Regions from separate parts of the Thiosocius teredinicola genome, predicted to be linked through region 1. Evidence: predicted binding sites of a transcription regulator. Region 1 holds the regulator's gene; the other holds the start of a gene.

Region 1 (4,967 bases):
CGGATCACGTTCTCGTAGATCTGGCCGGTCGTGAAGTTGTTGTTGCGTCCCATCGTGGTACGGATGTAACGCTCGTAGTGCCCCAGATCGAGGTCGGTTTCGGCACCGTCGTCAGTGACGAATACCTCACCGTGTTGAAACGGGCTCATCGTGCCCGGGTCGACGTTGATATAGGGATCCAGCTTGATCATCGTGACCTTGAGGCCACGCGCTTCGAGCAAAGCGCCAAGCGAAGCAGAGGCAATACCTTTGCCTAGGGACGACACAACGCCGCCCGTAATAAAAATGCATTTAGCCATGGGCCGGAGGGCTCAAAAAGGAGGTTGCAACGGACGGGCTTAAACGGTACCAGAGAGCCCCTCTGCACTCAATCACAAATCGCGACCGGGTTTAACTTCTGGGAACTTGATCAGGATCAGAGGCAGTGTCAATTTGCCCTTATATTCCAACGTTTTAGCGGCAATTCGCCGGTTTTGGCGCTAGTGGCAGCCAATGCATTGGTCTATATTCAGTCTTGCTCGGGAAGGAACGATCCCGACTCCGTGCCGACGACTCATCTCCCCGGCAGTGCCATGAGTCCCGTCGACGCAGGGAGGCTCACCTCACTCACACAAAAGCTCACTCAAGGAGTTAACGAAATGCGGAAGTTCGCAAAAGCACTTAGCGCTGCGCTCGTCGCCGGCGCAGCTGCATTAACCATGTCATCGGCTAGCGCCTGGTGGGGTGGCGGCCCCTGGGGCGGCGGTGGCCCGTGGGGCGGCAACAACTGGGACAACAACTACAACCGCGGTTACGGCTACGGCAACACCTCGGGCTGGGGCGACGGCTGGGGCTCGGGCGATGCCGCCGGCGCCGGTGATTTCAGCATGAATATGAGCGGCCGCGGCAACACCAATATGCGTGGCTACGGCAGTGGCTACGGCTACGGTGACGGCTATGGCCGCGGTTACAACTACAGCGCCCCCGGCTGGGGCGGCTACGGTTACGGCCCCGGTTACGGCGGTTACGGCCCATGGGGCGGCGGTTACGGCCCCGGCTGGGGTGCTCCGGTAGCACCGCCTGCGGCCCCCGCAGCACCGGCCGCGAGCGAATAAGCTTCTCGCTCGAGCACCAAAGCCCGTCCCGTCGTGGACGGGTTTTTTTTGCGCGTCTCTTTCTACCTAACTAAGGTTATTGATCAAGGTCAAAAAAATTCGCACAATCACAGTGCAGTTTCCGATCAACCCTCAGGGAACCAACAAAGGCATTCACCTTGGCTGAGAAGAACGTCATTTCACTCGATAAAATCAAGGTTGCTTGTCGTGATTGCAGCCTCTCCATGCTGTGCCTCCCCATGGGCCTGAGACCGGAGGATGTCGATCGTCTGGATGCGATCGTCAAACGTAATCGACCGCTGCAACGCGGCGATCACCTCTTCCGCTCGGGCGAACCGTTCCGCAATCTGTACGTTGTCAAGACGGGGGCGGTCAAAACCTATACGCAGACCAATGACGGCGATGAACAGGTCGTCGGCTTCCATCTGCCCGGCGAGGTGCTGGGCATGGATGCGATCCAGGAAAATCTGCACGGCTGTAGCGCGCGTGCACTCGAAACCACCGCAATCTGCGAGCTGCCCTTCGAGCGGCTTGAAGACCTGGCCTCCAACATCCCCAGCCTGCAGCACCAGATGTTCCGTCTGCTGAGCAAAGAGATCAGCCAGGACGCAGAGATGATGACGCTGCTCGGACGCAGCACGGCTGAAGAGCGGGTTGCCTCGTTCCTGCTGAGCCTGTCCGACCGCTTTCATCGACGTGGTTTCTCGGCGTCGGATTTCTTCCTCAGCATGTCACGCCAGGAGATCGGCAGTTATCTCGGCCTGGCGCTGGAAACGGTGAGCCGGCTGTTTACCCGCTTCCAGGAGGAGAAGATCCTCAAGGTCGAGCGCAAACACGTGCAGATCCTCGATCTGGAACGACTGCGTTCCATGGTTACGCATCAAACCCATTGCGAGCGTCATCGCGCAAGACCATCAAATTGATCTAGCTCAATTTGAAAGCGACAAAAATCATTGCGATGTGGGTCTGCGACACCCAGTTGACCCACATCAAAGTAGCGACTCCTTATTAACAATTAGTGTGCGCCCCAGATCGGTTGGTTCCGTGTTGAAACCAACCGATGGTTTTTTCACTTGGGAGACGCGTAATGGAGTCACAGACCACCTACAACTACAAGGTCGTGCGCCAGTTTGCGGTGATGACGGTTATCTGGGGCATCGTCGGGATGCTCGTCGGCGTTATCGTCGCGGCTCAGCTGGCCTTTCCGACACTCACCGATGGTATTTCGTTCCTCAGCTACGGCCGCCTGCGTCCGTTGCATACGAACGCTGTCATATTTGCCTTCGGCGGTTCGGCCTTGTTCGCCACGTCGTACTACGTGGTGCAACGCACCTGTCAGACCCGGCTGTTCGGTGGTCCGCTGGCCTCCATCACCTTCTGGGGTTGGAACCTGATCATCGTACTGGCTGCCATTACGCTGCCCCTGGGTATCACCAGCGGTAAGGAATACGCCGAACTCGAATGGCCGATCGACCTGCTGATCGCCGTCATCTGGGTGATCTACGCGATCGTATTCTTCGGCACGGTCGCCACACGTAAGGTCAAGCACATCTACGTAGCCAACTGGTTCTACGGTGCTTTCATCCTGACGATTGCGGTACTGCACATCGTCAACAGCGCGTTCATCCCGGCCACCCTGACCAAGGGCTACAGCTTCTACCCCGGTGCCATCGATGCGATGGTCCAGTGGTGGTACGGCCACAACGCCGTGGGCTTCTTCCTGACCACTGCGTTCCTCGGCATGATGTACTACTTCGTACCGAAGCAGGCCGGTCGCCCCGTCTACTCGTACCGTCTGTCAGTCGTCCACTTCTGGGCACTGATCTCGACCTACATGTGGGCCGGTCCGCACCACCTGCACTACACCGCACTGCCCGACTGGGCACAGTCGGTCGGTATGATCTTCTCGCTGATCCTGCTGGCACCGTCCTGGGGCGGCATGATCAACGGCATCATGACCCTGTCGGGCGCCTGGCATAAGCTGCGCACCGACCCGATCCTGAAATTCCTGATCGTTTCGCTGTCGTTCTACGGCATGTCGACCTTCGAAGGTCCGATGATGTCGATCAAGACCGTCAACGCGCTGTCGCACTACACCGACTGGACCGTGGGCCACGTGCACTCGGGTGCGTTGGGTTGGGTTGCGATGGTATCGATCGGTTCGCTGTACTACCTGATCCCACGTATGTTCGGTCGGGTTGAGATGGCGAGCATGAAGCTGGTCGAGTTGCACTTCTGGACGGCCACCATCGGCGTTGTGCTGTACATCGCTGCCATGTGGATCGCCGGTGTCATGCAAGGCCTGATGTGGCGTGCAGTTAACGCCGACGGCACCCTGACCTACTCCTTCATCGAATCGGTGGAACGTACCTATCCGTTCTACTACGTCCGTCTGCTCGGCGGGGCCATGTTCCTCGGCGGCATGCTGTTGATGGCCTACAACGTCTGGAAAACGGCCTCGCAGGGCCGTGTAGCCGACGCTGACGATGCCATTCCGGCACCGGCAGCCCACTGATAAGAAAGGAGTACCGAAAATGTCACATGAAGTCGTTGAAAAGAACGTCGGCCTGCTGGCGATCCTGGTAATCCTGGTTATCAGTGTCGGCGGCCTGGTCGAAATCGTCCCGCTGTTCTTCCTCACGGAAACCACTGAGCCGGCGCCTGGCGTCACCAAGTACAGTGCGTTGCGTCTGGAAGGTCGGGATATCTATGTCCGCGAGGGTTGCTACAACTGCCACTCGCAGATGATCCGTCCGTTCCGTGCGGAAACCGAGCGTTACGGTCACTACTCGGTTGCGGGTGAGTCGGTTTACGACCACCCCTTCCAGTGGGGATCGAAGCGCACCGGTCCGGACCTGGCCCGCGTTGGCGGTCGCTACAGTGACGATTGGCACTACGCCCATCTGAACGACCCACGCGACGTGGTGCCGGAGTCGAACATGCCTTCCTACTCATGGTTGAGCGACAACAAACTGACCGGCAATGACACTGCCGCGAAGATGAAGGCACTCAACATCGCGATCGGTGCGACCTGTCCGAAATGCGAGCTCTACAGCGAGCAGGACATGGCGGATGCCCAGAAGCAAGTGGCTGAAAAAACCGAGGCGGAAGCACTCGTTGCTTATCTGCAAGGTCTGGGCCTCGCTTCCAAGCAGTGGTGATCGTTATGGAACTTAACGATCTGCGTGCATGGCACACCGTCGTCCTGCTGATCTGTTTCATCGGGATCGTATTTTGGGCCTACAGCAAACGTCGTAAGCGTGATTTCGACGAGGCCGCAAACCTGCCCTTTGCCGACGAGAAAAAGCACCGGGCATCGATTGAGAAGGAGAATCTGTCATGAGCAGTTTCTGGAGTGGTTGGATTATCGTACTTACCGTCGGCAACATCCTCGCCTGTCTGTGGCTCGTCTGGTGGACCATGCGTCGCCGTACCGACGAGGCGGCGCAAGGTGACGTTACCGGTCATACCTGGGATGGCGATCTGCAGGAATACAACAACCCCCTGCCCCGTTGGTGGCTGTGGCTGTTCTACATCACCCTGATCTTCGCCGCCGGCTACCTGGCCTTGTATCCCGGCCTGGGCAAGTTCCAGGGCATCTGGGGCTGGTCATCGGGCAACACGCTGGGCTCGATCGAAGGTTCGCAGTACCAGGGCGAGATGGCGCAGGCCGCCGAGAAGTACGACCCGATCTTCAAGAAGTTCGCGGCCGTCGCAGTGACCGATCTGGCGGGCAAGCCGGAATACCAAGAAGCGCGTGAAATGGGCAAGCGTCTGTTCCTGACCTACTGCATGCAGTGTCATGGTTCGGATGCCGGCGGAACGCCGGGCTTCCCCAACCTGACCGACGGCGACTGGCTGTGGGGCGGTAGC
Region 2 (4,967 bases), 1.9 Mb from region 1:
CTACTGGAGCAATCTCGCGATGGCGGCCGGGGCGGCCATCGTGCTGTTGATGTTGATCGACGCCTTGCTGATTCCCAGGTTGGTCGCGCGTTGCAACGCGCGCGAACACGTTCCCCGCGAAGAGGGCATAGCGCTGCCGTGCGCCGAGACGGTGCCTGAGTTCACGTTGGACAAGTCGCTGCCCTGGTACGAGCGCTATGTCGATTGGTTCAACGCAAAGGCGGGGGAGTTCGTCGCCTACTGGTCGTTGATCGCGGTATTCGCCTATTACTACGAGGTCGTCGCACGCTACGTGTTCAACTCGCCGACCAACTGGGCACACGAGGCGATGTTCCTGATGTTCGGCATGCAGTACCTGATCGCCGGCGGCTTCTGCCTGCGGGAGAACGCGCATGTGCGGGTCGATGTGCTGTACACGCATCTGAGCGAGCGCGGCAAGGCGCTGGCCGATCTGATCACGTCGGTGTTCTTCTTTATCTTCACGGTGACCCTGCTGGTGACCGGCTGGATCTTCTTCCACGATGCCTGGTCGGCGCAGGAGGTGTCCTTCACCGAATGGGGTATTCAGTACTACCCGGTGAAGTTCGCCCTGCCGCTGGGGGCCGTGCTATTGCTGCTGCAGGGCATCGTCCGCCTGTTCAACGACGTCGCCGCCTATCGCGGCCTGCGTCATCTGCCACCGGAGTCGCACTGTGGGGCTTGAAATCGACATCCTGTGGCTGACCGTACTGATGTTCGGCTCGCTCGCCATCCTGTTGATGGCCGGCCTGCCGCTGAGCTTCGTTACCGGCGGCCTGGCCTGCGTGTTCCTGTTCCTGTTCGGCGACGCGCAGATGCTCAACATCCTGCCGTCGCGCATCTTCCCGTTGATGACCGATTACCAGTTATCGGCGATCCCGCTGTTCATTTTCATGGCCTCCATGCTGGAACGTGCCGGCATCATCGAAGAGCTGTACGACATGGTGTACAAGCTGCTCGGCGGCTTGCGCGGCGGCCTGGCGGTCGCGACCATCATCGCGTCAACCTTGCTGGCCGCGATGTGCGGTGTGATCGGGGCCACCGAGGTCACGATGGGCATGATCGCCTTGCCGGCGATGGTGGCACGCAACTATCACCCGACGATCGCCTGCGGCTCGATCCTGGCCGGCGGCACGCTCGGCATCCTGATCCCGCCATCCATCCTCGCCATCCTGTTCGCCGTGGTTGCGCAGCAGTCGGTTGGCGAGCTGTTCATCGGCGCGGTCGTGCCCGGCCTGATCCTGTCGGGCATGTATATCCTGTATGTGCTGATCGTGACCTTCTTCAAGCCCGAAGCGGGTCCGGCGCTGCCGCCCGAGGAACGCGTCGATACGCGCGAAAAGCTGCGCCTGCTGAAGAACATGATGGCACCGATTGCACTGGTCACCTTGGTGCTCGGCATCATCTTTGCCGGCATCGCAACGCCGGTCGAGGCCGCCGGTGTCGGCACCTTCGGTGCGATCGTGGTTGCGGCGATGCACCGTCGCCTGTCGTGGGAAAATACGCGCGCTGCCGCGCTGACTACGCTTAGGGTTACCGGCATGGTGTTGTGGATCATCTTCGGCGCGACCCTGTTCGTCGGTTTCTACGTGGTCAACGGCGGTCAGCAGTTCGTCAACGAAACCATCATCGGCACCGGCCTGGGGCCGTACGGCATCCTGACCTTGATGATGGTGATCCTGGTCATCCTCGGTATGTTCCTCGACTGGGTCGGTATCCTGCTGCTCGCCGTGCCGATCTTCGTGCCGCTGATGAAGACCCTGTCGTTCGATGGCGTGTTCGGCCTGCCCGGGGTGGCGCCGGAAGAGCTCGCCTTGTGGTTCGGCGTTGTCTACATGGTGAACATGCAGATGTCGTTCATCAGTCCGCCTTTCGGCTATGCCCTGTTCTACCTGAAGAGTGTTGCGCCGCCCGGCGTGACAATGGCGCAGATCTATCGCTCCTCACTGCCGTTCCTGTTTCTTCAGGCCGTCGGGCTGGCGCTGTGCATCATCTTCCCCGAGATCGTTCTGTGGTTGCCGCGGCAGGTCTACGGTTAGGAGCCCGGCGATTCAACTGCAGTAACAAACTTCCTGAATCCTTAAGGCAATTGACGTGTGTCATTTAGCGCGGCTTGTCTTGGGCGCTAGTATCGCGATCCGTTTTCCAATACGACTGATAAGCGTTCACGATTCAGATAACAATGAACAATACCAAATACTATTCGCTCTTTGTGATCCTTCTATTAACCCTGTGTGGCGGGGCTTCGGCAGCGTCGAGCCTCGGACCGGCGATCGACAAGGCCGGCAGTCAGCGCATGCTGACCCAGCGCATGGTCAAGGCCTACGCGTTGTTGGGCATGGACCTCAACCCGGGGGCGCGCGGTGAGCTGAATGCGGCGTTGACCCGCTTCGACAAACAGCTCAAAGAGCTGTCGAAGGTCGCCGAAACCAGTGAAGAGAACGAGCAGATCGACAAGACCCGGCTGCTGTGGAGCGAGCTTCGCACTGAATTGCTGAACGCGCCCGACGCCAGCCGTATCGGACAGGTCAACGATCTCGCCGAACTGCTGTTGCAAGAGTCTCACCAGTTCGTGCTGTTGCTCGAAAAACGGGCCGGCACCCAGGCCGGTGGCATGGTCAACCTTGCCGGGCGCCAACGGATGTTGTCGCAGCGCATCGCCAAGCTCTATCTGTTGGAGACATGGGGTATGGACGCCGCGTTGGTGCAACAGCAATACCAAGGCGCGGTCGATGAGTTCAGCACCGCCTTGATTCAACTGCACGGTGCCAAGATCAACACGGCGGAGATCACCGACGCCCTTTCCCAGGTGGATAAGAACTGGAAGATCTTCAACATCAGCAACTACAGCAAGAAGTACAACACGCGTGTGCCCTCGCTGGTTGTTCGCTCAATGGATAAGATCATGGCGCAGATGAACGACGTCACAGCGATGTACGCCAATCTGCACTGACAGCCTCTCGGCGTGCACAAACTTGTCGCAATGCCGACATCTCGGGCCGGTGGTGGCCTCGATCTTCAGTAGGGAATCCTCGATGAAACAACGGGTTCACAAAGCGGCCTGAAAAGTGCTTGGTTGGTGGCTGACACTTTGATGCGGATACGGCTGTCGTCGACCGGCCGTCTGCGAGGTTGGTGTATGGAGTTGTACAGATGAGGAATGCTCAGAGGTTGTTGCGCTCGGCCGTTGCATGGGCTGCGCTGATGATCGGCGCGACCGCATCCGGCGACCAAGTGAATGTGGCGGTTGCCGCAAATTTCACCGCAGCGATGAAAGAGGTCGCCGCCGGTTTCGAGAAAGCGACCGGCCACAAGGCCGTGTTGAGCTTCGGCTCGACCGGCAAGCTCTACGCGCAGATCCTTCACGGCGCGCCGTTCGGCGTGTTTCTCGCTGCCGACCAGGAGAGGCCGCGAAAGCTGGTCGAGGCGGGCAAGGCCAGCGGTCAGTTCACCTATGCCAACGGCAAACTCGTGCTTTGGAGCAAACAGGAAGATCTGATCGGCGACACGGCCGACGTGTTGAAGAACGGAGGCTTCAAACGGCTGGCCATCGCCAATCCGAAGACCGCACCCTACGGTGTGGCGGCCATGCAGGTGTTGGATTCGCTCGGCATTGCCAAGGCAGTCCGCCCCAAGCTCGTGCGCGGCGATTCGATTGCACAAACCCACCAGTTCGCTGCCACCGGCAACACCGAACTCGGCTTCGTCGCCCTGGCCCAGGTGGTGTTGAGCGACGGCGGTTCACGTTGGATCGTGCCGCAAGAAATGTATGACCCGATCCGCCAGGATGCGGTGCTATTGGCGAAGGGAACGGATCAGCCCGCCGCGGCGGCGCTGCTCGATTACCTCAAAGGCGACGAGGCGCGCGCCATCATCGAGCGCTACGGGTACGGTCTGGAATGAGCTGAATCGAAACCCTGTTGCGGCCGGCGCCGCAATTCGGGAAACAGCGTTACCACATCAGATCGTCGGGCACCTGATAGTCGGCATAGGGATCATCGCCATCTGCCGGTTTGTCTTCGGGCAGATCGATCACCAGGCTCGAATTGCGTTCGCGGATCTTTTCTGCGATCGCGGGCGGCACCAGTTCGAATACCCCATTGTCGTTGACGATTTTGAGTTTGCCGTCGCTGATCAGCTTGTGGGTGTCCGCTGAGACGAAGATGCGCTTGATCTTGCCTTTGTTCTCGAAGTGGAACGGCACGTCGTCGTCTTTCTCGCTGCGCGGGTGCTTGTGACCGCGGACCAACTGGCGCACCTCGGCCGCCACCTCGCGTTGGCGGCGCACCTCGTCACGCTGCTTGTTGAGTTCACGGTCGCGCGCGGCCTTTTCGGCGCGCGCTTTCTCGACGGCGGGATCAACCGGCTTCGATTTCGCAGCCTTGCGCTTGGCCTTGGGCTGTTGGGTGCGATTCTTCTTTTGCTGTTTTTTTGCCTGGTCGATCTTGGTCTGATCGATCAAGCCGGCTTTCAACAATTCGTCTTGCAGTGAGTTACCCAAAGTCCGCCCTCCACGTTAACGGGCAATATCGCCGTGCCGGACTTTCCACCGATAGCGGTGTCTGCCGTGATTATCGGTCGAACAAGGGGACAATTTCATGGCAAAAAACACAAATTGGCGCTGAACGCTTCTGATGCAGCGATTCGTCGCATTTATCAAGCCGCCTATCGACGCATTAGCGGCGGAAGGACAGTGCCAGCAGCAAGCCGCCGGTCCCGCTGAGCGCCGCCATGGCCCACATCGGATTCAGCACGTGGCCGATATCGATCAGGCCGCCAACCAGCACACCGGCGATCAGCAGGCTGCCACCGACGATGCTGGTTTGCGTACGCTTGTTGCCGGTGCGGATCTCTTCGTGGATCTCATCGAGTTTTTCCGATTCCCACTGCACCTTCAGTTGCCCGTCCACGGCTTTGCGTAGGAAACGATGCGCCAGCAGCGGGACTTC

Evidence for each region. The regulator FNR, encoded in region 1, switches genes on or off when oxygen is low (the NO sensors DNR and NnrR bind a similar motif). The targets are predictions, from matches to a motif close to TTGATNTANATCAA.
Region 2: a site for FNR is predicted at 2,108-2,121, ahead of B1781_RS00275 (type IV pili methyl-accepting chemotaxis transducer N-terminal domain-containing protein). Genes of this name have one in related genera too.

The regions. Positions count from the first base shown of each region.
Region 1 is NZ_CP019936.1:2,919,787-2,924,753, forward strand. It holds gene B1781_RS13925 (CTP synthase) at 1-299, opposite strand, end outside; gene B1781_RS13930 (sulfur globule protein CV1) at 699-1,094, shown strand; gene fnr (fumarate/nitrate reduction transcriptional regulator Fnr) at 1,253-2,017, shown strand; gene ccoN (cytochrome-c oxidase, cbb3-type subunit I) at 2,182-3,609, shown strand; gene ccoO (cytochrome-c oxidase, cbb3-type subunit II) at 3,629-4,255, shown strand; gene B1781_RS13950 (cbb3-type cytochrome oxidase subunit 3) at 4,261-4,437, shown strand; gene ccoP (cytochrome-c oxidase, cbb3-type subunit III) at 4,434-4,967, shown strand, end outside.
Region 2 is NZ_CP019936.1:62,125-67,091, forward strand. It holds gene B1781_RS00265 (TRAP transporter small permease subunit) at 1-703, shown strand, start outside; gene B1781_RS00270 (TRAP transporter large permease) at 693-2,057, shown strand; gene B1781_RS00275 (type IV pili methyl-accepting chemotaxis transducer N-terminal domain-containing protein) at 2,201-2,971, shown strand; gene modA (molybdate ABC transporter substrate-binding protein) at 3,172-3,921, shown strand; gene B1781_RS00285 (DUF2058 domain-containing protein) at 3,971-4,519, opposite strand; gene ubiB (ubiquinone biosynthesis regulatory protein kinase UbiB) at 4,695-4,967, opposite strand, start outside.